3 regions of the Robertmurraya mesotrionivorans genome follow, and region 3 is predicted to be linked to each of the others. Evidence: riboswitches for the same ligand, from Rfam matches in the RefSeq annotation. Region 3 holds a riboswitch; each other region holds the start of a gene.

Region 1 (7,099 bases), on a different contig from region 3:
CAATGGGAAGCAGCCTATTCCATTGGCATGACTCGGGCACAAGCCATGAGGCGAATCATCCTCCCACAAGCGATAAGAGTATCTGTTCCACCACTTGGAAACTCTTTTATCAGCCTTGTAAAAGACACTTCCCTTGCGGCCACGATCACCGTTACAGAGATGTTTCAAAAAGGGCAACAGGTGGCTGCAGCTACGTACGAACCTCTTTGGCTTTATATTGAAGTAGCATTTATTTATTTAATGTTCAGTACGGTGCTGTCCTATGCTCAATCCATGCTCGAACGTCGCTTTGACCGCAGCGTAGCAAAGTAGGAAGGGAGAGTATTGGCTATGATTAAACTAGAAAATTTATATAAAAGCTTTGGAGACATTGATGTTTTAAAAGGAATTGACTTAGAGGTGGAAAAGGGTAAAACGGCTGTTGTTATTGGCCCATCTGGTTCAGGGAAAACGACCCTTTTACGATGTCTTAATTTATTGGAAATTCCAAATCAAGGGGCGATTACGATTGGGAAAAAAGAACTTCAGTTTCAACCAGGAACGAAGCTAAAACCGACTCAAATGACCGCCTTTCGTCAACAAACGGGAATGGTATTTCAATCGTACAACCTGTTTCCACACTTAACAGTTGTTGAGAATATAATGGAAGGCCAAGTGGTTGTTTTAAAACGCTCAAAAGCGGAGGCCAAAAAGCGTTCTCTCGATTTACTAGCCAAAGTTGGACTGAGCGATCGTGCGGATATGTACCCTCACCAACTATCAGGTGGCCAGCAGCAACGCGTCGGGATTGCAAGAGCGATGGCAATGGATCCGAAAGTATTATTATTTGACGAACCAACCTCTGCGCTCGATCCAGAGCTTGTTGGTGAAGTATTAAAAGTCATGAAGGATCTTGCTGAAGAAGGCATGACGATGGTTGTTGTTACCCATGAAATGGAGTTTGCTAGAGATGTAGCAGACCAAGTCATATTCATGGATCAAGGAATCATAGCTGAAAAAGGAACACCAGAAGAAATCTTCACCCTCTCAACCAACCCTAGAACGCAGCAGTTCCTTAACAAAGTAGCACGCTAAACAAGAAAAGCGGAAGCGCCCGTTTAGCAACGTATGGACTGGAGAGCTTCGACTGAGATAAAGGAATCCGAAAAGCGGAAGCACCTTGATCAGCTCCGACAGGCATAAGACGAAGAACGAAAGAGGTCCTGACCTCTGTAGGGCTTTGGCTTATGACCCGAGGAGCTAGGTGCTGGAGCTAGACAACACGGAGAGCGGAAGCGATTCGATGTTGACTTATCGTAGGGAGAAGATCGAAGTACACTAGTTGCTGGTCGCTGAAGCTGGACATATAAAAAGGGGTAAAGTGTCCTTCCCAGAAGGACACTTTACCCCTTTTTGTCCACGAGCGGTGACAGACACCCTCCGTGGACACTTTGGCCTCATTTGTCTTTTTGTGGTGTCTGTCACCGCAATAGGTGTTAGGCTGCTTTTTTGGCTTTTGTTTTTTTGCTGTGCGCTCTGGCAACTGGGCCGTAGAAGAAGATTCCACTTGCAAGAAGAGCCATACCGAACATAAATGTTTTGATGTCTGCTGTACCCGCATAGATTACCCATACCGAATACAAAGTAGCTAGTAAAGCAATGACACCGTCAATCACTTTTGATCTTGCTTGTCCTTCATACGTTTCACCTGTAATCACTAGCTTTAACTGGAATACAGCTGCAATGAAGTAAGGAACCAGGTAAGATAAGGTTGCAATATAAATAACAAAGTCAAAGGCCGCAGAGATTGAATTTGAAATGGTTGAGAAGATAAATAACTGTCCTAATGAGTTTGTTATTATCATTGATAACACCGGAATACTCTTCTCGTTTTCCTTTAAGAATGCAGGTAAAAACAGACCTTGCTTGGCTGCTTGGTACGGAACCTCTGCACTTAGCATCACCCAACCAATGGTGGATCCAAATAAGCTGATTAATCCAATACCTGCTAACACTTTTCCAGAAACAGGTCCAAGCACGGAGACAATCGCATCAATTAATGGCTTGTCTGACGCAATTAACGCCTCTTGGCTTAATAAGCCCATAACTAATGTACTTACTCCAATATAAATGGCTAACGCAATGAACAACCCTAGAATCGTTGCACGCTTGACGTCAATTTGCTTTTTCGCACGTCCCGCAAAAACAACCGCGGATTCTACACCGATAAACGCCCATAAAGTAGCAACCGCCGCATTGCTAATCTGACCCATTAGCCCAACCGAAGCACCATTCTCATCGAAACGTGGCTCAACCATAGGAAGCATATTGGAAGCCTCAAATGCAAACAAGGCAACAATAATGAAGATGAAGAAACCTGCCACTTTTGAAGCTGTTGCAATGAAGTTTAATTTCCCTGCATTTTCTAACCCACGTAAAATAATGAAGTGTGTTCCCCATAATAAAATCGAACAAACCGCAAAAGTTAATGCATTTCCGACCTTTAAAGTAAAGGAACCAACTGTAAATAACTCAGCCTGACTCGTTAGTATTGGAAAGAACGTTGATAAATAACTAGCGAATGTTGTAATGATGGCAATATTTCCTGCTAAGTTACCAATCCAATAACCCCAAGTAGCCATGAAGCCGGAAAGAACCGAGCCTCTAGAATTTGGCTTAAAAAGCTCTTTCGCATAAATTTGTGGTCCACCATTTAAATTCGGCTTTCTCATTCCTAAATTCCCGAACACAAGCGCTGTTACAAGCACTCCTGCTCCTGTAAATAACCAAGCGAGAATAACTCCCGCTGGACTTGCAGCTTCTGACAGTGAACGTGGTAACATAAAGATACCCGAACCTACCATATTTCCAACTACTAATGCAGTTAGTATCCATAAACCTAACTTAGTTTGTTTCCCCATAATAATATTCCTTTCTATTATTATTCTTTAACTCTCAAAAATAGAGGTCCCTAAAAGACATAAAAAAACACACCAAAACGTGAGTACAGTGTGTTTTACAGTAACCGCATCAGGCAAATGGATAGTTCAACATAGCTTTTTGCTATGACAGTCCTACACCTATTCGATGTAGTCCCAGCTACTATAGTCAGAGAATTATAGTGCTTCGGCGAAAATTCCTTTCAACTGAAATCATTGAGCTTCTCTGGCTCTCATCCAACCTACTAATATTTTTCGCAACCTCTACCTCATCTTGAGCTGATGAGGATCATATTTAATTTAAATGCTTTACTAGAATAATTCATGAACGTTTTTATGTCAATGGCATTAATTGCTATTGTACCTCTCGAACATCAGAAAATGGATAAAATACAAACTCACTAACTCCAACAATCTTTTCCTTCTTAATAAAACCAAGACCGTTTCTTGAGTCCATACTGCGAAGTCGATTGTCACCCAATACAAAATAATGCCCTTCCGGAACGAGAGTAGGTCCATAATCCCCCGTTAACACACTACCTTGTTCATGAGCTTGCTCACGATTACTTTCTAAATACTCTTCACTGTGAACCACACCATTGATTAGTAACTGATCCTCCCTTATTTCGATCATATCTCCAGGTAAGCCAATAATTCTTTTTACGTAATTTTCGCCTTCTCCTTTAATAATCACAATGTCCTCACGTTCAATTTTGTCTGTATTTACTTTGTTAACAAATATTTTCTCTTGATCGTGAAGCGTGGGTTCCATCGAGGCACCATCCACAATATAAGGAGCAAAGACAAATGTACGAACGACGACTACGATAGCAAAAGCAATAAACACCGATTTACCCCAGCTAATTATTTCTTGGCTCTTCTTAGTTTCTCCCATCCTATTCTGCTCCTCTTTTCTTTAATAACTTGTTTACATTTTATCATAATCACTGAGTACCCTCGGTTAGCAAAGCTCACTTTCAGCCCATAAATCGTATGACAAAATTCTCCAAAAATATAGAAATAGCCAAAAAAAAGGCAGCACTAGTGCTGACCCCTACCTATCCCTATTGTTGACTCTTCAATTTTCTGTACTGATACATTTTCCACTGATAATGAATAAAGCAACCGATACAAAAACCTAATAGGGCAACGGTCGCAGCAATCGCGACTAGTATCGTAAATATATACCCTACCACTGGCAGATTGAAGGCAAACCCAATAAAACCTACCCCTAAGCATAGTATGGCAATTTTTTGATTAAACTGCTGCTGCTCCCAATCTTCTTGCAGATACTTTGATGGTTCCTTTTTTAAAAACCGCTTCGCTACCTCCATGATTGGATTACTACGAAAAATAACTCCACATACACCTGAAAGTAGAGGAATTAATAAAATCCATTCCATATTTGTAACCCATGTTAGGATAACCGAGAGTACAATGATCGACTGATTGACTTGCACTAGTGGCTTTGGAATCGTACGAACTTCAGATGGCATCTATATCACACCTTATCTATAGGATTAGTTAGTAATTTATTTTACCTAATATCCAAGCATATGTATACAAATTAGCATGACACTAATAGAACGAAAAAATGACAAAAAAAACGATTGCCTCATAGCAATCGCTTCTTTTTATACACCCTTTTGTTGCTGTTGTTCCTTTAAGATATCACGAATTTCTGAAAGTAATTTTTCCTCTGTTGTTGGTGCCTTTACTTCCGATTTTACTTCTTGCTTCTTTCTAAACTTCTGTAATAATCTTATAAATAGGAAAATGGAAAATGCAATAATAAAGAAATCAACCACATTTTGTATGAATTGACCATATTTAATCGTTGCATCATCATATGTATATTCTAGCTTTGTAAAATCAAATCCCCCTAATAAGAGTCCTACAATCGGCATAAGGATATTGTCTACAAGTGAACTAACAATTTTACTAAACGCCCCACCAATTACCACCCCAACAGCCAGGTCAATCACATTTCCTTTTAAAGCAAACTTCTTAAATTCCTGCCACATTTTATGTCCTCCTATCCAAATGTATACATACAGACTAGTATATCTTGAAATAGGGAACGTATGTAAAAATATGCTCATGAAAAGCAATGTGTCTACATTTTTTCGAATTTTTTAAGGATTTCCCAGTAATTTCTTTTAAAATTTTTCTTGAAACATGACATTTGTCATGTCCTACTCTATACATTTATGCCTTTTCATGACCTACTCATAAACACTACAATTACAGTAGATAAATTTAAAACCTTGTAGGAGGCTTTTATGAGCAAGCAAAAAACGGCTGAATTAAGAAAAAGCGTAGTCCCTTTTGAAAAGTCAGATATGAGTAAAAGTATAAAACAAATGATTAACACATTTGTCCCATTCTTCGGTTTATGGTATTTAGCGTACGCGAGTCTTTCAATTTCTTACTGGCTAACGTTGCCACTAGCTATTGTTGCTTCTGGATTTGTGATTCGAATCTTTATCATTTTCCATGATTGCTGCCACCAATCGTTCTTTAAAAATCGTAAAGCAAATGCGATTATTGGTAACATCAGTGGGATTATAACGATGTTTCCTTACGAACAGTGGAAGCGAAGCCACAATATTCACCACGCAACAAGCGGAAACTTAGATAAGCGTGGCATTGGTGACATTTGGGTGATGACGGTTGAAGAATATTTAGCTGCTACACCAACTCAACGCCTTAAATACAGAATGTACCGTAACCCGTTTGTTATGTTCGTTCTAGGACCGATATTCTTGTTCCTTGTTACCAATCGTATCAATGTGAAAGATGCAAAACGTAAAGAGCGTCTCAACACTTATTTCAACAATATTGCGATCGTTGTGTTGTATGCGTTTATGATTTGGTTAGTTGGCTGGAAAGCATTCCTTCTTGTCCAGGCGCCAATTCTATTTGTTGCTGGTGCATTAGGAATTTGGTTATTTTACGTACAACATCAATATGAAGACAGCTATTTTGAACATGAAGAAGAGTGGAACTATGTGAAGGCAGCTGTTGAAGGAAGTTCTTATTACAAGCTTCCGAAGATCTTACAATGGGTGACTGGAAACATCGGCTTTCACCATGTGCATCATCTAGCACCTAAGGTTCCTAACTATAATCTTGAAAAAGCACATGAATCTACACCACCATTACAAAAAGCAACAACCGTTACTCTAGGTACGAGCCTTGAGTCCATCCACTTTAAATTATTTGATGATGTAAATAAGCGATTTGTAAAATTCAAAGACATTCAACATCTTCTCGAAGAAGGAAAAGCTAGCCTGCAATTAAGCGGGAAGCACCCTACAGCTGACGAGAAATAAAGAAGAAGGCTCACCTCGACAGGTGAGCCTTTTGGTTAGATTTCTTTTACATATCTTTCATCTGGAATCTTGTTTAGCATAACATACAAGCACGTATTGCCCTCACCATTCACGAAAGACATTTCCTCTTCCCCAGTAAAATGAATCACATCATGTTTGGATACAGCCAAGCTTTCTCCATCCACATGAAAGGTTCCTTCTCCCTCTACCACCTGAATAAACACATTTGTCCCAGGATGTTTATGAGCAGGGAGTGCTTGATTTTTTGAAAAGTTTAATACAAATACTGTACTCTCCCCTTCTTTAAAAATCACACGTTTCGTAAATTTCTCTTCATTATATTCGATAAAATTAGATAAGCTTTGTCGTTGCATCATTATCAGGTCCTTTCCTTCTGTATGAATCAATCATATCTTGTTACGTTCTATGTTGATGTGATTTGAATCAATCTTTTCGAGAAAACGGTAGAGGAAAATAGAGGGATTTTGTCGAATGCTTAGATCATGCTAATAGAAAGGAAGATGCCGATTGATTGTAAAAGAATTAACTGTTCCATTAAAGCTTCAAGCCGTACAGTGTTTAGAAAAAAGAATGTTTTCTACTCATCATAAGTATCCACAAATACTAGCTGACTTAACCAAACGAAAAGCCGGCTATTATGGTGAACGATCTCTCTGTTATTATTTTCATCAACTTCCCTTAACCTCTTTCCTCTTTCATAACCTTCGCCTCGAACAACATGAATCTATATTTGAGATGGATGTTCTCATCCTTTTTCCTACCTTTGCATTAATTATTGAAACCAAGAACATTATCGGAGAAATTCATTTTGACTCTCAATTCGGT
Region 2 (7,099 bases), on a different contig from region 3:
GATCATAAGTGCCATCAATCGGAATCCAAGCTTTCACTTTCTTTAAAGAGTCAAACATACGACTGCGGTCAACCTGAAGGTCACGAACAACAGGGAAAGTTCTCATTGGCTCTAAACGAATCGGTTGTTCTAACTGATCGATTAGTGCTGTACATGATTGTCTAGGCTTTCCATTAATCACCATTGAACATGCACCACAAACTTCCTCTAAACAGTTCATATCCCAAGTGATTGGAGTAGTATGTTTCCCTTGCTTATTTACTGGGTTTCTACGAATTTCCATTAATGCGGAAATTACATTCATATTTGGACGATAGTCTAACTCAAATTCTTCTTCGTAAGGGGCCGTGTCAGGACTATCCTGTCTTGTAATTTTAAAAACGACTGTTCTTTTTTCAGACATGTTTAGTTATCCCCTTTCTTCTTAGAGTAGTCTCTCTTTCGTGGAGCAATTAACCCAGTGTCAACCTCTTCATAATGGAAGTGTGGTGCTGATTTCGCATCCACGAATCGAGCCATTGTTGTCTTTAAAAACTCCTCATCGTTACGCTCTGGGAATTCCGGTTTATAGTGGGCACCGCGGCTTTCGTTACGGTTGTATGCACCAATTGTAATGACTCTTGCTAGCTGAAGCATATTTTGAAGCTGACGTGTAAAGATTGCTCCTTGGTTGCTCCACTTAGCTGTATCGTTAATATTAATTTTTTCATAGCGCTCTAGTAGCTCTACGATTTTTTCGTCTGTTTTTAATAGTTTATCGTTGTGGCGAACAACTGTTACATTGTCTGTCATCCACTCACCAAGCTCTTTATGAAGAACATAAGCATTTTCATTACCATCTAATGTCATGATCTTATTCCACTTTTGTTCTTCTTCTTTTACATAACGATCAAAGACGGAAGAAGAAATAGAATCAACGTTTTTGCTTAACCCGCTAATATAATCTAACGCCTTCGGACCAGCTACCATTCCTCCATAAATAGCTGATAATAGGGAGTTCGCACCGAGGCGATTTGCTCCATGTTGAGAATAATCACACTCTCCAGCAGCAAATAACCCAGGAATATTTGTCATTTGATCATAATCTACCCAAAGACCACCCATTGAATAGTGGACAGCAGGGAAGATCTTCATAGGAACTTTTCGTGGGTCGTCACCCATAAATTTTTCATAGATTTCGATAATACCACCGAGCTTAATGTCTAGTTCCTTTGGATCTTTGTGAGAAAGATCCAGATAAACCATGTTTTCCCCATTAATACCAAGCTTCAAGTCAACACAGACGTGAAAGATTTCACGAGTGGCGATATCACGTGGGACAAGATTTCCGTAAGCTGGATACTTCTCTTCTAAGAAATACCATGGCTTTCCATCCTTGTACGTCCAAACTCGTCCACCTTCCCCACGAGCGGATTCACTCATAAGTCTCAATTTATCGTCCCCAGGAATCGCAGTTGGATGAATTTGAATGAACTCTCCATTTGCATAGTACACACCTTGTTGGTATGCAATGGACGCTGCTGAGCCCGTGTTAATTACTGAGTTTGTTGACTTACCAAAGATAATCCCAGGACCACCCGTAGCCAAAATTACAGCGTCTGCTGCAAATGACTTAATCTCCATTGATGTGAGATTCTGAGCAACAATCCCTCGGCAAACCCCTTCATCATCAATAACAGACCCGAGAAATTCCCATCCCTCATATTTAGTAACTAAACCAGCTACTTCGTGGCGACGTACTTGCTCATCTAGTGCATATAAAAGTTGTTGCCCTGTTGTCGCACCAGCAAAAGCGGTACGGTGATGCTGTGTTCCACCAAAACGACGGAAGTCCAAAAGCCCTTCTGGTGTACGGTTGAACATAACGCCCATACGATCAAGCAAATGAATAATTCCTGGTGCAGCTTCTGTCATCGCTTTAACTGGTGGTTGATTCGCTAAAAAGTCACCGCCGTATACTGTATCATCAAAGTGCTCCCATGGAGAGTCACCTTCACCTTTTGTATTTACCGCTCCGTTAATACCACCTTGGGCACAAACAGAGTGCGAACGTTTTACTGGAACTAATGAAAATAATTCGACCGGACTTCCTGCTTCCGCAACTTTAATTGTTGCCATTAAGCCAGCTAGACCGCCGCCGACTACGATCACCTTTCCTTTACCCATCGTGAGTCACTCCCTAACTAATATCAAAGTATATCCCGTTCGTTTCTATAAAAATTAGAACCTATTAAATTAAATGAATGCAATAATAGCGCGCACACCAACTATGGATAGGGCGATAAAAACCCCTAATGTAACATAAGTAGAAATAAGTTGAGAACGTGGTGTAACAGTAATTCCCCAACTTACAAAGAAAGACCATAGTCCATTTGCAAAGTGGAAGGTGGTTGAAATTACACCGATGATATAGAACCAGAGCATAAATGGATTCGAAAGAATGCTTTCCATCATATTGAAGTTAACCTCTGCACCAAATGCTGCTGCAATTCTTGTTTCCCACACATGCCATGTTACGAATACTAGTGTTACTACTCCGGATATACGCTGAAGCATGAACATCCAATTGCGGAAAAACCCATAATTACTCGTATTATTTTTTGCTGTAAACGCAATATAAAGCCCGTAAATTGCATGGAATAATAAAGGTAAAAAAATCACGAACGTTTCTAATACATATCGAAACGGCAAACTCTCCATAAAATGAGACGCTTTGTTAAATGATTCTTCCCCCCCAGTTGCAAAATGATTGACTACAAGGTGCTGCACAAGAAATAGACCAACTGGAATGACTCCAAGCAGCGAGTGTAATCTTCGATAAAAAAACTCTCGGTTTCCTGCCATGAACTTTACCCCCCTTAAAAATTAAACGGAATCACTAAAATAATATCCGTTTTTTTTACAATAATTTTTACAATTATGTGACATGTTCATTTTACTCCCAACATGAAAGAGCGTCAAGAAAACGGATACATAAAATGCTCTATATATACAAAATATTTTTAATATATTGATATTACTCTTGATGCTTATGTATAAACATTTTACTGCGCTTTCTTTTATATTGATATAACAATTAATGTAAAAATTTTTTAAATCAGTTTTTTTTGTTTTCATGCGTATTTCCCCGGAAAATGTATATAATAGAATAATAGAAAGTGGGGGACATGTTTTGAGTGAATTGAAATTAGAACAACCTATTTCGGCCACAGATCCTGCACTTGTTCCAGCCTTTGGATATGAATTACTAAGAGAAGTGCTTCTTCCAGACATTCTTGGAAGAGAAACAGCTTCTATTTTATACTGGGCAGGTAAGGCTTTAGCCAGAAAGTACCCTTTGCAGTCGGTCGAAGATATTATTACTTTTTTCCAACAGGCAGGTTGGGGCACACTACAAATTAAATCTGAAAAAAAGAATGAGCTTGAGTTTGAATTATCGAGTGATTTAATCAAAGATCGCTTTAAAGAGTATCCAGACTGTCACTTCCAATTGGAAGCAGGATTCTTGGCTCAACAAATGGAAGAACAAAAACAAGTAATTACTGAAACGTATGAACACCCGAAGAAAAAGCTCGCTAAGGTTTCCTTCACTGTACGTTGGGATAGAAAGGATTCTATTGAATAGTACGTAAAAAGCTTTCATATTTTTTATGAAAGCTTTTTAGTTTTATCTTTTTTCTTCAAGTCATTGTTTTATGCCTTAACAGATTTTCCAGACAACTCAAATGCTTCGTGAAGCGCTTCAACTGCTTTCAGCATTTGTGCTTCCTCTATTACTGTAGAAACCTTAATTTCAGAGGTACTCACCATCTTTACCTGAATCCCCCCTGCGGCTAGCACTTCAAACATTTCTGCTGCAACCCCAGGATTAGAAATCATCCCTGAACCTACAATCGACACTTTTGCAAGGTTTGGCTCTGCTTCAATACCTTCATATTTCAAGGAATCTTTATTAGCCTGTAGAACAGCCATGGTTTCTTCCAAATCTGTGCTTTTAATAGAAAAAGATAAATTTGTCGTTGATTCATTCGTCATACTTTGAATAATAATATCAACGTTCAAATGATTTTTTGCTAAGATGGTGAAAATCGTGGACAGATTCGTCAATCCATTTGGTAGGCCTAAAACACTCACTCTCGTAATTTCATCTTCAAAGGCAACCCCACGTACAACTAAGCTTTGTTCCATTGATACTTCCTCCTCAATTATCGTTCCATTTTCTCGCTCCATACTTGACCGTACTTCAAGTGGGACTGCGTAATTTTTTGCATATTCAACGGCCCTTGGATGCAACACTCCCGCACCTAAGTTAGCTAACTCTAACATTTCATCGTAAGAAACAGCCTTAAGCTTTCTTGCCTCTTTCACATAACGTGGATCTGTTGTAAATACACCTGTTACATCGGTATAAATATCACATTTATCAGCTTTCAGTGCGGCTGCTAATGCCACTGCTGTTGTATCGGATCCACCTCTACCAAGAGTTGACACCGCTCCATCAATCGCAATTCCTTGAAAGCCGGCTACGACAACTATTTTCCCTTTATGTATCTCAGTTTGGATTTTAGTTGTATTAATGTGTAGAATCCTGGCATTTCCATGAACTGCCTCCGTTTCAATTCCTGCTTGCCAACCAGTGAAGGATATTGCTTCATAGCCTTTTTCTATTAACACCATCGATAATAATGCGATGGTCACTTGCTCACCTGTCGTAAGAAGCATATCCATTTCACGTTTATTTGGACGACTTGAGATTTGATTTGCTAGACCCACTAATTCGTCTGTTGTTTTCCCCATCGCAGACACAACGACCACTACGTCGTTCCCACGCATCTTTTCTTCAATTACTCGATCGGCCACATGCTTAATACGATCTACATTTCCTACCGAAGTACCACCAAACTTTTGGACAACTAATCCCATATTTCCCCCTACTTTCTTTTCATCTCTTTCATGGGCTATTTTTGAAAATACAAAAAAGCCATGAGAGATATCTCATGGCTGCGTGAATGAACGTACATAAATACGGACTTATACACAGTGAGATAGCTCTCCAAGACATACAGTCTTGACAATCCAGTATTTATTCAACACAGGACCAGCAGATATGGCAATTCAGAGACCTATCCACTTCGGCGAACATCCCCTTTCTCAGCTTCTCATTGAATCTCAGCATTCTCAAAGCTGGTACTATTGGTGCTCGCACCTCTACCTTCACTTAACAATTAAGTGATTAATATAAAATTTTCCTAATTATAGCACAGCCTTCTGGTGACGACAATGCTATTCTTGTAATTTTCTCATTAACAGATCTACTGTATTTTGTGGAAGTCCAATAGATAAAAAGTCCTCTTTGTTTGCTTCCTTCATTTTTTTTACCGACCCAAAGGCTTTTAATAATTGTTTCTTCCTTTTCTCACCGATTCCCGGAACGTCATCCAAAATCGACTGAAACACGGTTTTTCCTCGAAGTTGCCTGTGAAACGTGATGGCAAATCGATGTACTTCGTCTTGAATTCTTTGAAGCAAATAAAATTCCTGGCTATTCCGTTCAAGCGGAACGACCGCTAATGGCTTCCCATACAATAGCTGTGAGGTTCTATGTTTATCATCTTTCACTAGTCCAGTTATCGGAATGTCTAGACCAAGTTCATTTTCCAAAATATCTCTTACCGCTTCTACATGGCCCTTTCCACCGTCTATCATAATCAGATCTGGAAGTGGAAGATTTTCTTTAAGCACACGAGAATATCGTCGTCTTGTGACTTCCCTCATCGATTCATAATCATCAGGACCCTTAACAGACTTAATCTTGTATTTCCGATACTCTCTTTTTGCTGGCTTTCCGTCAATAAATACAACCATTGCCGATACTGGGTCTGTTCCTTGGATATTTGAATTATCAAATGCTTCAATTCGGTGTGGGGTATAGATTCCCAGCTGCTCTCCTAGTTGCTCGACTGCTTTTATCGTTCTCTCTTCATCTCGCTCCACGAGTGAGAATTTTTCTTTTAAAGCAATGCTTGCATTTTTTGTAGCTAACTCTACTAGGTCCTTTTTCTGTCCACGTTTAGGCTGCAAAACCTTTGTTTGTAGGAGTTGTTCCGCCAATTCTAGGTCTACTTCATCACGTAACAAAATCTCTTTTGGTTTAAAATGACTGGATTGATCGTAAAATTGACCTAAGAACGTTAAAAACTCTTCTTCCGCTTCTCCGTAAATAGGCAACATGGAAATGTCTCTCTCAATGAGCTTGCCTTGGCGAACAAAAAATACTTGAACACACATCCACCCTTTATCAACCGAATAGCCGAACACATCTCGGTCAGTAAAATCTGTTGTTGTCATTTTTTGTTTTTCCATCGTTGCTTCTATATGGGCTATTTTATCACGGAAATCCTTTGCTCTTTCGAAATCAAGCTCTTCTGCAGCAGCTTGCATCTTAAGTGTAAGGTCTTTTTTAATGTCCTTGTAACCACCATTTAAAAACTTTGTAATTTCTTCTACAAGTTCTTTGTAGGTCGATTCTTTTACTTCCTTCACACAAGGAGCCAGACATTGGCCAAGATGATAATATAAGCATACTCTATCAGGCAATGTTGAGCATTTTCTTAAAGGATAAATTCGATCCAAAAGCTTTTTGGTTTCGTTCGCAGCAGACACATTCGGGTACGGACCAAAATATTTCCCTTTGTCCTTTTTCACCTTACGGGTTGTAATCAGGCGTGGATGCCTTTCTGCAGTTAACTTAATAAAAGGATACGTTTTATCGTCCTTTAACATCACATTGTACTTAGGATCATGTTTCTTTATTAAATTTAACTCTAAAATTAGTGCTTCAATATTGGACGATGTAACGATATATTCGAAATCCTCTATTTCAGAAACAAGCCTTTGCGTTTTTCCATCGTGAGACCCAGTAAAGTACGACCTGACACGATTTTTTAATACTTTCGCTTTACCAACATATATAATTGTCCCTTGCCGATCCTTCATCAAATAACATCCAGGTTGATCAGTTAATAAGGCAAGTTTATTTTTTATCATCTCATTCAAAAGGTACACCTCCAACTACAAAACACTCTGATTGTATTATAAA
Region 3 (7,099 bases):
AGCTCAAAAGGGAGATACATTATGGAAAATTGCAGCAAAATATGAAACAGACATTCAATCATTATTCAATCTTAATCATCACATTTCAAGTCCTGATCAAGTACTTACAAATATGATGGTGTATCTTCCAACAATACCTACCTCTAAAAGCGGGATTCCTCCAGTATGTTATCCAGAAATGCCTGAGAAATATTTAGATTATTGGATTCCAACAACCCCAATTGAAAAAATGGCAACAGAAGAATATGACGTTCTTATAGTAGGAAGTGGAGCAGGGGGAAGTGCAGCTCTTTATCGAGTGTGTGAACAGTGGAAAGGAAAAGGAAAAAAGATTGGAATAATTGAAGCTGGAGGATTATTGTTGCCAACTCATGCACAAAATATTTCAACGTTAGAAGTGGAACGCTTCCAAAGGTATTTTTTAAATCCAAAAATCTCCACACCTATTGGGTGGGAGCTTCCACAATTCCCTGGAGCAAGACTTGTGTTTGCTTTGGGAGGAAGAACATTATTTTGGTCAGCCGTTTGTCCAAGGATGAATGAAATGGAGTTTGAGCTCGGGGATTGGCCAATTTCTTATAAAGAGTTAATCAGTTATTATAATAACGTTGAGAAGGTATTGAGTGTTACGCAGGAATTTACAAAAGATTCTCAAATTACTGATATACTACTAGACCGTCTTAGAGAGAACGGTTTTCCTCAAGCTACTGCAGTACCAATCGCAACGGATATTTCACAGGCGAAGTTTGGGAAAGTTGGTTCGGATGTTTTCTTTAGTTCTATTGATTTCTTTGCAAGGTCTCTTAATTTAAGTCCATTTGATTTGGCAATCTATTCTCGTGCAGTTCAGGTGTACGTTGAAAATAATAAGGCTACAGGAGTTAAGGTTCTAACATGGGGAGGGAAAACTTATAAAGTAAGAGCGAAAAATATTATTTTATCAACTAGTACACTTGAGACCCCAAGAATTCTATTGAATTCAGGAATTGAGGGGAAAGCCATAGGACATTATTTGGTCAATCATTCCTTTTTAGAGGTAAATGGCAATTTTGATCGTTCGGAATTTCCCGAAAACTTCGGGAACCTGGGTATATTAGTACCGCAAGCAGAAGAAGATTCATATCAACTTCAAATGTATGGACGTGGAGGGACCTTTTTTTATCATGAGAGAAGAATACCATTAAGAGATAAAGTTCCTTTTTATTTACAAGGATTTGGAAAAGTTGAACCTCAATTCAATAATAGAGTAACATTACATCCTACGAAAAAAGACTATTTTGGTATCCCAAAAATTCATGTTGATTTTTCTTATAGTGAAAAAGATATTAAACTTATTAGCATTATTCAACAGAAAATGGAAGATTCCTTAGTTGTTATGAAGGGGACAAAGGAAGAAGAAATTTGTTTACGACCACCTGGACTAGATTATCATGAAATGGGAACATGTAGAATGGGACATAATAGTGAAACATCTGTTACAAATAAATATGGGCAAGTCCATAATATTTCTGGCCTTTTTATAGCTGATAATAGTGTATTACCACATTCAGGTGCAGCGAATCCAACCCTTACAATGATGGCCTTAGCTTTCCATACCGCAGATTATATTTCACAAAGATAGAATATTAAGCGAATAGAATAGTAATCTAATATACTGTTATAGTTCTCATCTTGTGTAATTCACCTTGATTTTCAATCATTTTATAGAGAAAATTCCTGATGCCTGATCCCAAATACTATGCTGGGGGTCAGGCACTTTTAATATCTTGTATGAATGACAATAAAGAATGATGGACGATTTCACAAACAAACCCTAAATGCAAAAAAAAGGACACTGAGATCATCTCAGAGGCCTTTCCTTTTACTATTTATCATTAGATAAGAAGTTATAAATATTAGCTTCGCCAGCTCCATAAAGTGGATCTGCTCCGACTTTACCAAAATCAAGAGCACTATTTCTGATGGCTGCCGCTACTTGAGCAGGTGAGTACTCAGGATGAGCTGCTTTAATGACTCCAGCTACACCAGCAACTTTAGGAGCTGCCATGGAAGTTCCGTGTAAATAGGAATATCCATGCCATTGAGCGTCACTAAATTGAGTTGTAGCATTTGTGCCACCATTAGCTCCTACAGGATAGGAAGGGTAGGTTGATAATGTACGATACGTAAAGTCACGTTTATTTAAATAGTCTCCTTTTGGATCTTTACGATATAAGCTATCGTATAATGGACCGTTATCTCCACCAGGGCCAGCAACGTCAATTGGATTTCCATAATTAGAATAGAAGGCAATGGTATCTGTAGACCACTGACTAGATGATGAAACGGTGATCACTCCAGGGATTTGGGCTGGTACTACACGGGAAGGTCCTTTAATGTCTAAGCCGTAAGTATCCTTCCAATAGGCTTGCATATCGTGTAAATTATTTAGGTCTTTGGAATCGTTACCAGAGGATACGACTACCGTAACTCCTTTTTGAGTCGCATATTGAACGGCACGATGATAAGCAACCATTGAAGCAGAGTCACCTTTATCTTCGAGGTTATGAGCCATCCAACGCCAGCCACCAATCGACATATTTATAACTTCCACACCATCGTTAGCTGCTGCGACAATCGCGTCAGTAATCCAAGATTGTTGTGCTCCTCCTGAGGCACCAAAAACACGATAAGCTCGGACGGTTAAATTTGGTCCTACTCCTTTAACCTTTCCATTAGCAGCAATGGATCCAGCAACATGTGTACCATGACCGTTTTTATCCCAAGCATCTGTTGTTCCAGGTACAAAGGTTTTTGATCCCTCAAGATCAGCATTCTCTTTCAAATCAGGATGGCTAAAGTCAATTCCCGTATCAATAACAGCCACGACGGTTTCGGCGTTCCCCTCATTTAGCTTATAAGAATCACCATCATTTGTTAAACGTTGCATATCCCATTGTTTGTCCCAATAGCTGTCTGCATTTGGATCTAATGTCACTTTGCCTCCATCAGGGGTACCAGGAGTAAAATTTATTCTATTATCTGGATCAGTTTCTAAGTACGCTTCAAGTTCTCTGCCGGCAGTCTGAATATTGGTATCTTTTTTTACATTCGAAAGAAAAGTTGGATCAGATGACGCAACCTCAATAACTCCAATTTCAGGAATTACTCTTTCAACTTTCCCTCCGGCCTTCAAGATGGTCTCTGAGTAATTACCTGGCAACTTACCTTTATACGCTATCACGTAATGTTCATTCACCGCGGTTGCCTTCGTTTTATTGGGCACGACACCAACCAATAAAGAAAATGATAGAGCAGAACAAATTGATAGGATTGCTAGTTTCTTTTTCATACCCATTTCTCCTTTATGTAAAAGTAATTTGATCCACGAACAAACTAATTTTAATACAACCTCTGTAATAAGATTGTCGGTTGATGGGCTGGAAATTTTAAATATTATGACGAAAATCGACTGAATAATCTTTTTAATTGAAATTAGAAGTCGACTCACTAATTTACCAGGTAACAAAGGTTTTGCGCCAATTTATTTATGTGTGGTTTGGCAGTGTGTTTATAGCTTGTTATATATTATTAAACCTATTGATATTGTAAATAGACTAACTATTATAAAAGCTGAGATAGGTGTCGCTTATGACGGTGACCCTTGGTTTATGATTGGGTTACTTGTAAAGAATATCGATGGAAATATGTTATTGTTGATGCCTTTGGGTTATTTAGTTCCTATCCTGTGGAAAAAGTTTAAGAGAAAGCAAATCATATTATTAGGTTTATGTGTATCTATATTGATAGAGTTTTTACAGTTTTGGGAAATTAAACTTGGAGCGTTTAGTCATGTAACTGATATAGATGAGGTAATCTTCAATGTTTTAGGAGTTTTTGTAGGTTATTTATTTTACCGATTAACTACAATAATAATTGCTAAACTTACTAATCAGATAAGCTCTAAAATACAGGTAAAAGCGTAAATTAAGAGAATAAACATAGCCCATCAAAAAAATGATGGGCTATACCTATACCAGTTTGAATATTTCATTGTTCAATTAAACTGGTCACAGAAACAGTTTGCTTTTTATTGGGTTCATCTAGGGGATGAATAGTGGCCATTCCTTTTTGTTGATCCACATGTTCTATGTAGATTTGCTTTCCGTTATAAGTTACATTGGTCATTACCGATGAAGACGATATTTCTTGTGCCCTTTGTGAGTCCATAATTTGTCTTCCTCCTTTTTTGATTAACAACATATTTAATATTTACCAGAGTGGAACAAATTATGTGAAGAAACGTACTTAAGCATTATTAATAGCACTTTACTATTCTATTATTTATTAGAGAAAAGTGAATGATTATATGATTTTAACTTCGAAACTATGAATATAAATAAAAAAAGAGGGAATAATGAGTGTAAGACCATGTTAGAGATGAGGGATATGAATGACTGAACAGGAGAAAAAATTGTGTTATAAAACTACGATTATATTAGGGAAAGATACTAGTCAGATGAAGTTAAACGATATTATCGAGGAACTAGTTTATGTGATTGAACAAAAAGGTAACGTTAAAACAGTAAACATCTAAAATAAGTAGAAAATAAGAACGGGAAAATTCAATCAAACGTTTGATTGAATTTTTTTCTCGAGCAAACTGCCTCCGAAAAACAGTTTTCAAAACTCAAATGGGAACCTATAAGATAACGAAAAAAAGGATTTGGGCTATTTGATTGAAAGGGTGCATTCGTTAGTGGGACATTTTTACCATAAAAACCCGGTTGACGAATTCAAAGATAGTATTGTAGTATAAGAAGATAATTGAATAAGACCTCACTTTTAACAGTGGGGTAGAGGCGCGATATTTAACAGTCTTTAGTGGAGTTTGAGAAGCAATGATGCTAAGGAGAAGGAAATGTCGCCGAAGTTTGTAATATTCTCAGTATTACATGCTGGGTCTGTAGTTAAGAGCTGCAGGACTGTCTCGATAAACGGTTCCGTTTATTGAGTTGTGCTATCTCATTTGGGATAAAAGAGAGGACTTTGGGCTACTATGCATAACGCGACCTGAGTTTATCTCAGGTCGTTTTTTGTTGTTTTAGTACCATAGAATAACAGGGGGAGAGACTTCATGAAAAACAAGTTATCATTATTCATAGTTTTGTTGGTTTCATCTATTCTACTATTAGCAGGATGCGGGACAAGTAACGGTTCTGATTCTGGATCATCAGAGGATAAAACATTTAAGGTTGGTCTTGAAGCGGGTTATGCTCCTTTTAACTGGACTCAGAACGACGATTCTAACGGTGGAGTTAAAATTGATGGTTCTGCAGAGTATGCAGGTGGATATGATGTGGAAATCGCTAAGAAGGTCGCTGAAGGATTAGGAAAAGAATTAGTGATTGTTAAAACAGAGTGGGATGGCCTAGTACCAGCTTTAACATCAGGTAAAATTGATGCCATTATAGCTGGAATGTCACCAACAGCTGAGCGTAAAGAAACAATTGATTTTACGGATAATTACTATAAATCTAATCTAGTTATGGTTATGAAAAAAGGAAGCAAGTATGAAGGTGCTACTTCTATCCAAGATTTCAAAGGTGCGAAGATTACAGCGCAGTTAAATACATTCCATTACAATGTAATTGATCAAATTGAAGGTGTAAACAAGAAAACGGCGATGGACAACTTCCCAGCAATGAGAGTTGCTCTTGAATCAGGGATCATTGATGGATACGTTTCAGAACGTCCAGAAGGAGTTAGTGCATCAGCTGCAAATGAAAACTATGTGATGGTTGAATTTGAAGATGGTTTCGAAACATCAGAAGATGATACAGCGATCGCTGTCGGTTTGAAAAAAGACAGTGATTTAACAGAAAAAATCAATGAAATTTTAGCAGGGATCTCAGAGGAAGAACAAACAAGCATCATGGATGCCGCTATTAAGAATCAACCAGCAGCAAAATAAGATATAGAAACCGGCTGTATATATGCATACAGTCGGTTTTATACGGTAAGGAGGAGAAAAGATGAGTGTTGAGTGGGTTATTAAAATCATCGCGGAAAACTGGCCTATGTTCCTTCGTGGTGCTGGTTTAACACTTTTAATTGCTCTTATTGGAACGATTTTTGGGGCAATGATAGGATTATTAGCAGGCGTTATACGAACGATTCCCGTACCTGAACGTGGTGCGAAAAAAATACTTTTAAAAGTGATTAACCTAATCCTTTCTATATATATTGAGTTTTTCCGTGGAACACCGATGATTGTACAAGCAATGGTTATTTTCTATGGATCCGCATTAGCATTTGGTATAGATATGAATGTGTTTGTGGCAGCTATTTTTGTAGTATCGATTAATACAGGAGCCTATATGGCTGAGATTGTTCGTGGTGGAATTGTTTCGATTGAAAAAGGACAGTTTGAAGCCGCTCATGCGATCGGAATGAATCATCTACAAACGATGTGGAATGTGGTTTTGCCACAGGTAATTCGAAATATTCTACCTGCAACAGGAAATCAATTTGTTATTAATATTAAAGATACGTCCGTTCTGAATGTGATTTCCGTGACAGAATTATTTTTCGTTACCAAATCGATTTCAGGCAATAACTTTAGATATTTTGAATCCTTCTTCGTCGCATGTCTAATTTATTTTGTGATGACTTTTATCGTAACAAGAATCTTGCTATATATTGAAAAGAAATTAGATGGCTCTGACAGCTATACGGTTATTGGAAACGACGCACAAGTAGAAGTAGCTCAAAAATAATGAGAGAAGGAGGAGAGACTATGGAAAAGATTATCGATATACAGCATTTAAACAAATCCTTTGGAACTCATGAAGTATTAAAAGACATTAATTTTTCCGTGAATAAAGGAGAAGTAGTCACCATTATCGGTTCCTCAGGTTCTGGTAAATCAACTCTTCTTCGTTGTGTGAATCTTTTAGAAAAACCAAGCGGCGGAAAAATTATCTATCATGGTGAAAATATATTGGATGACAAGCATGATGTAGCGGCCTACCGACAGCATTTAGGTATGGTATTCCAACAATTTAACCTTTTTAACAATCACAACGTTCTTATGAACTGTGTGGTAGGACAAGTGAAA

The links. A riboswitch is a leader RNA that binds a small molecule or an ion and turns the genes downstream of it on or off. The one in region 3 is predicted to bind lysine.
Region 1: another riboswitch for lysine. It lies ahead of ACRX5O_RS23815 (amino acid permease); the one in region 3 lies ahead of ACRX5O_RS17565 (transporter substrate-binding domain-containing protein).
Region 2: another riboswitch for lysine. It lies ahead of ACRX5O_RS01025 (aspartate kinase); the one in region 3 lies ahead of ACRX5O_RS17565 (transporter substrate-binding domain-containing protein).

What each region holds. Positions count from the first base shown of each region.
Region 1 is NZ_JBPCCH010000031.1:22,533-29,631, forward strand. It holds gene ACRX5O_RS23805 (amino acid ABC transporter permease) at 1-312, shown strand, start outside; gene ACRX5O_RS23810 (amino acid ABC transporter ATP-binding protein) at 331-1,074, shown strand; gene ACRX5O_RS23815 (amino acid permease) at 1,476-2,900, opposite strand; lysine riboswitch at 3,015-3,193, opposite strand; gene lepB (signal peptidase I) at 3,274-3,813, opposite strand; gene ACRX5O_RS23825 (DUF4395 domain-containing protein) at 3,983-4,414, opposite strand; gene mscL (large conductance mechanosensitive channel protein MscL) at 4,553-4,942, opposite strand; gene desA (Delta(5) desaturase DesA) at 5,201-6,253, shown strand; gene ACRX5O_RS23840 (cupin domain-containing protein) at 6,289-6,630, opposite strand; gene ACRX5O_RS23845 (nuclease-related domain-containing protein) at 6,782-7,099, shown strand, end outside.
Region 2 is NZ_JBPCCH010000001.1:204,669-211,767, reverse strand. It holds gene sdhB (succinate dehydrogenase iron-sulfur subunit) at 1-403, opposite strand, end outside; gene sdhA (succinate dehydrogenase flavoprotein subunit) at 406-2,166, opposite strand; gene ACRX5O_RS01035 (succinate dehydrogenase cytochrome b558 subunit) at 2,236-2,844, opposite strand; gene ACRX5O_RS01030 (YslB family protein) at 3,173-3,625, shown strand; gene ACRX5O_RS01025 (aspartate kinase) at 3,694-4,923, opposite strand; lysine riboswitch at 5,039-5,219, opposite strand; gene uvrC (excinuclease ABC subunit UvrC) at 5,284-7,056, opposite strand.
Region 3 is NZ_JBPCCH010000012.1:68,150-75,248, forward strand. It holds gene ACRX5O_RS17540 (GMC oxidoreductase) at 113-1,621, shown strand; gene ACRX5O_RS17545 (S8 family serine peptidase) at 1,865-3,331, opposite strand; gene ACRX5O_RS17550 (VanZ family protein) at 3,558-3,965, shown strand; gene ACRX5O_RS17555 (small acid-soluble spore protein H) at 4,030-4,209, opposite strand; gene ACRX5O_RS17560 (hypothetical protein) at 4,454-4,576, shown strand; lysine riboswitch at 4,829-5,010, shown strand; gene ACRX5O_RS17565 (transporter substrate-binding domain-containing protein) at 5,117-5,953, shown strand; gene ACRX5O_RS17570 (amino acid ABC transporter permease) at 6,015-6,758, shown strand; gene ACRX5O_RS17575 (amino acid ABC transporter ATP-binding protein) at 6,779-7,099, shown strand, end outside.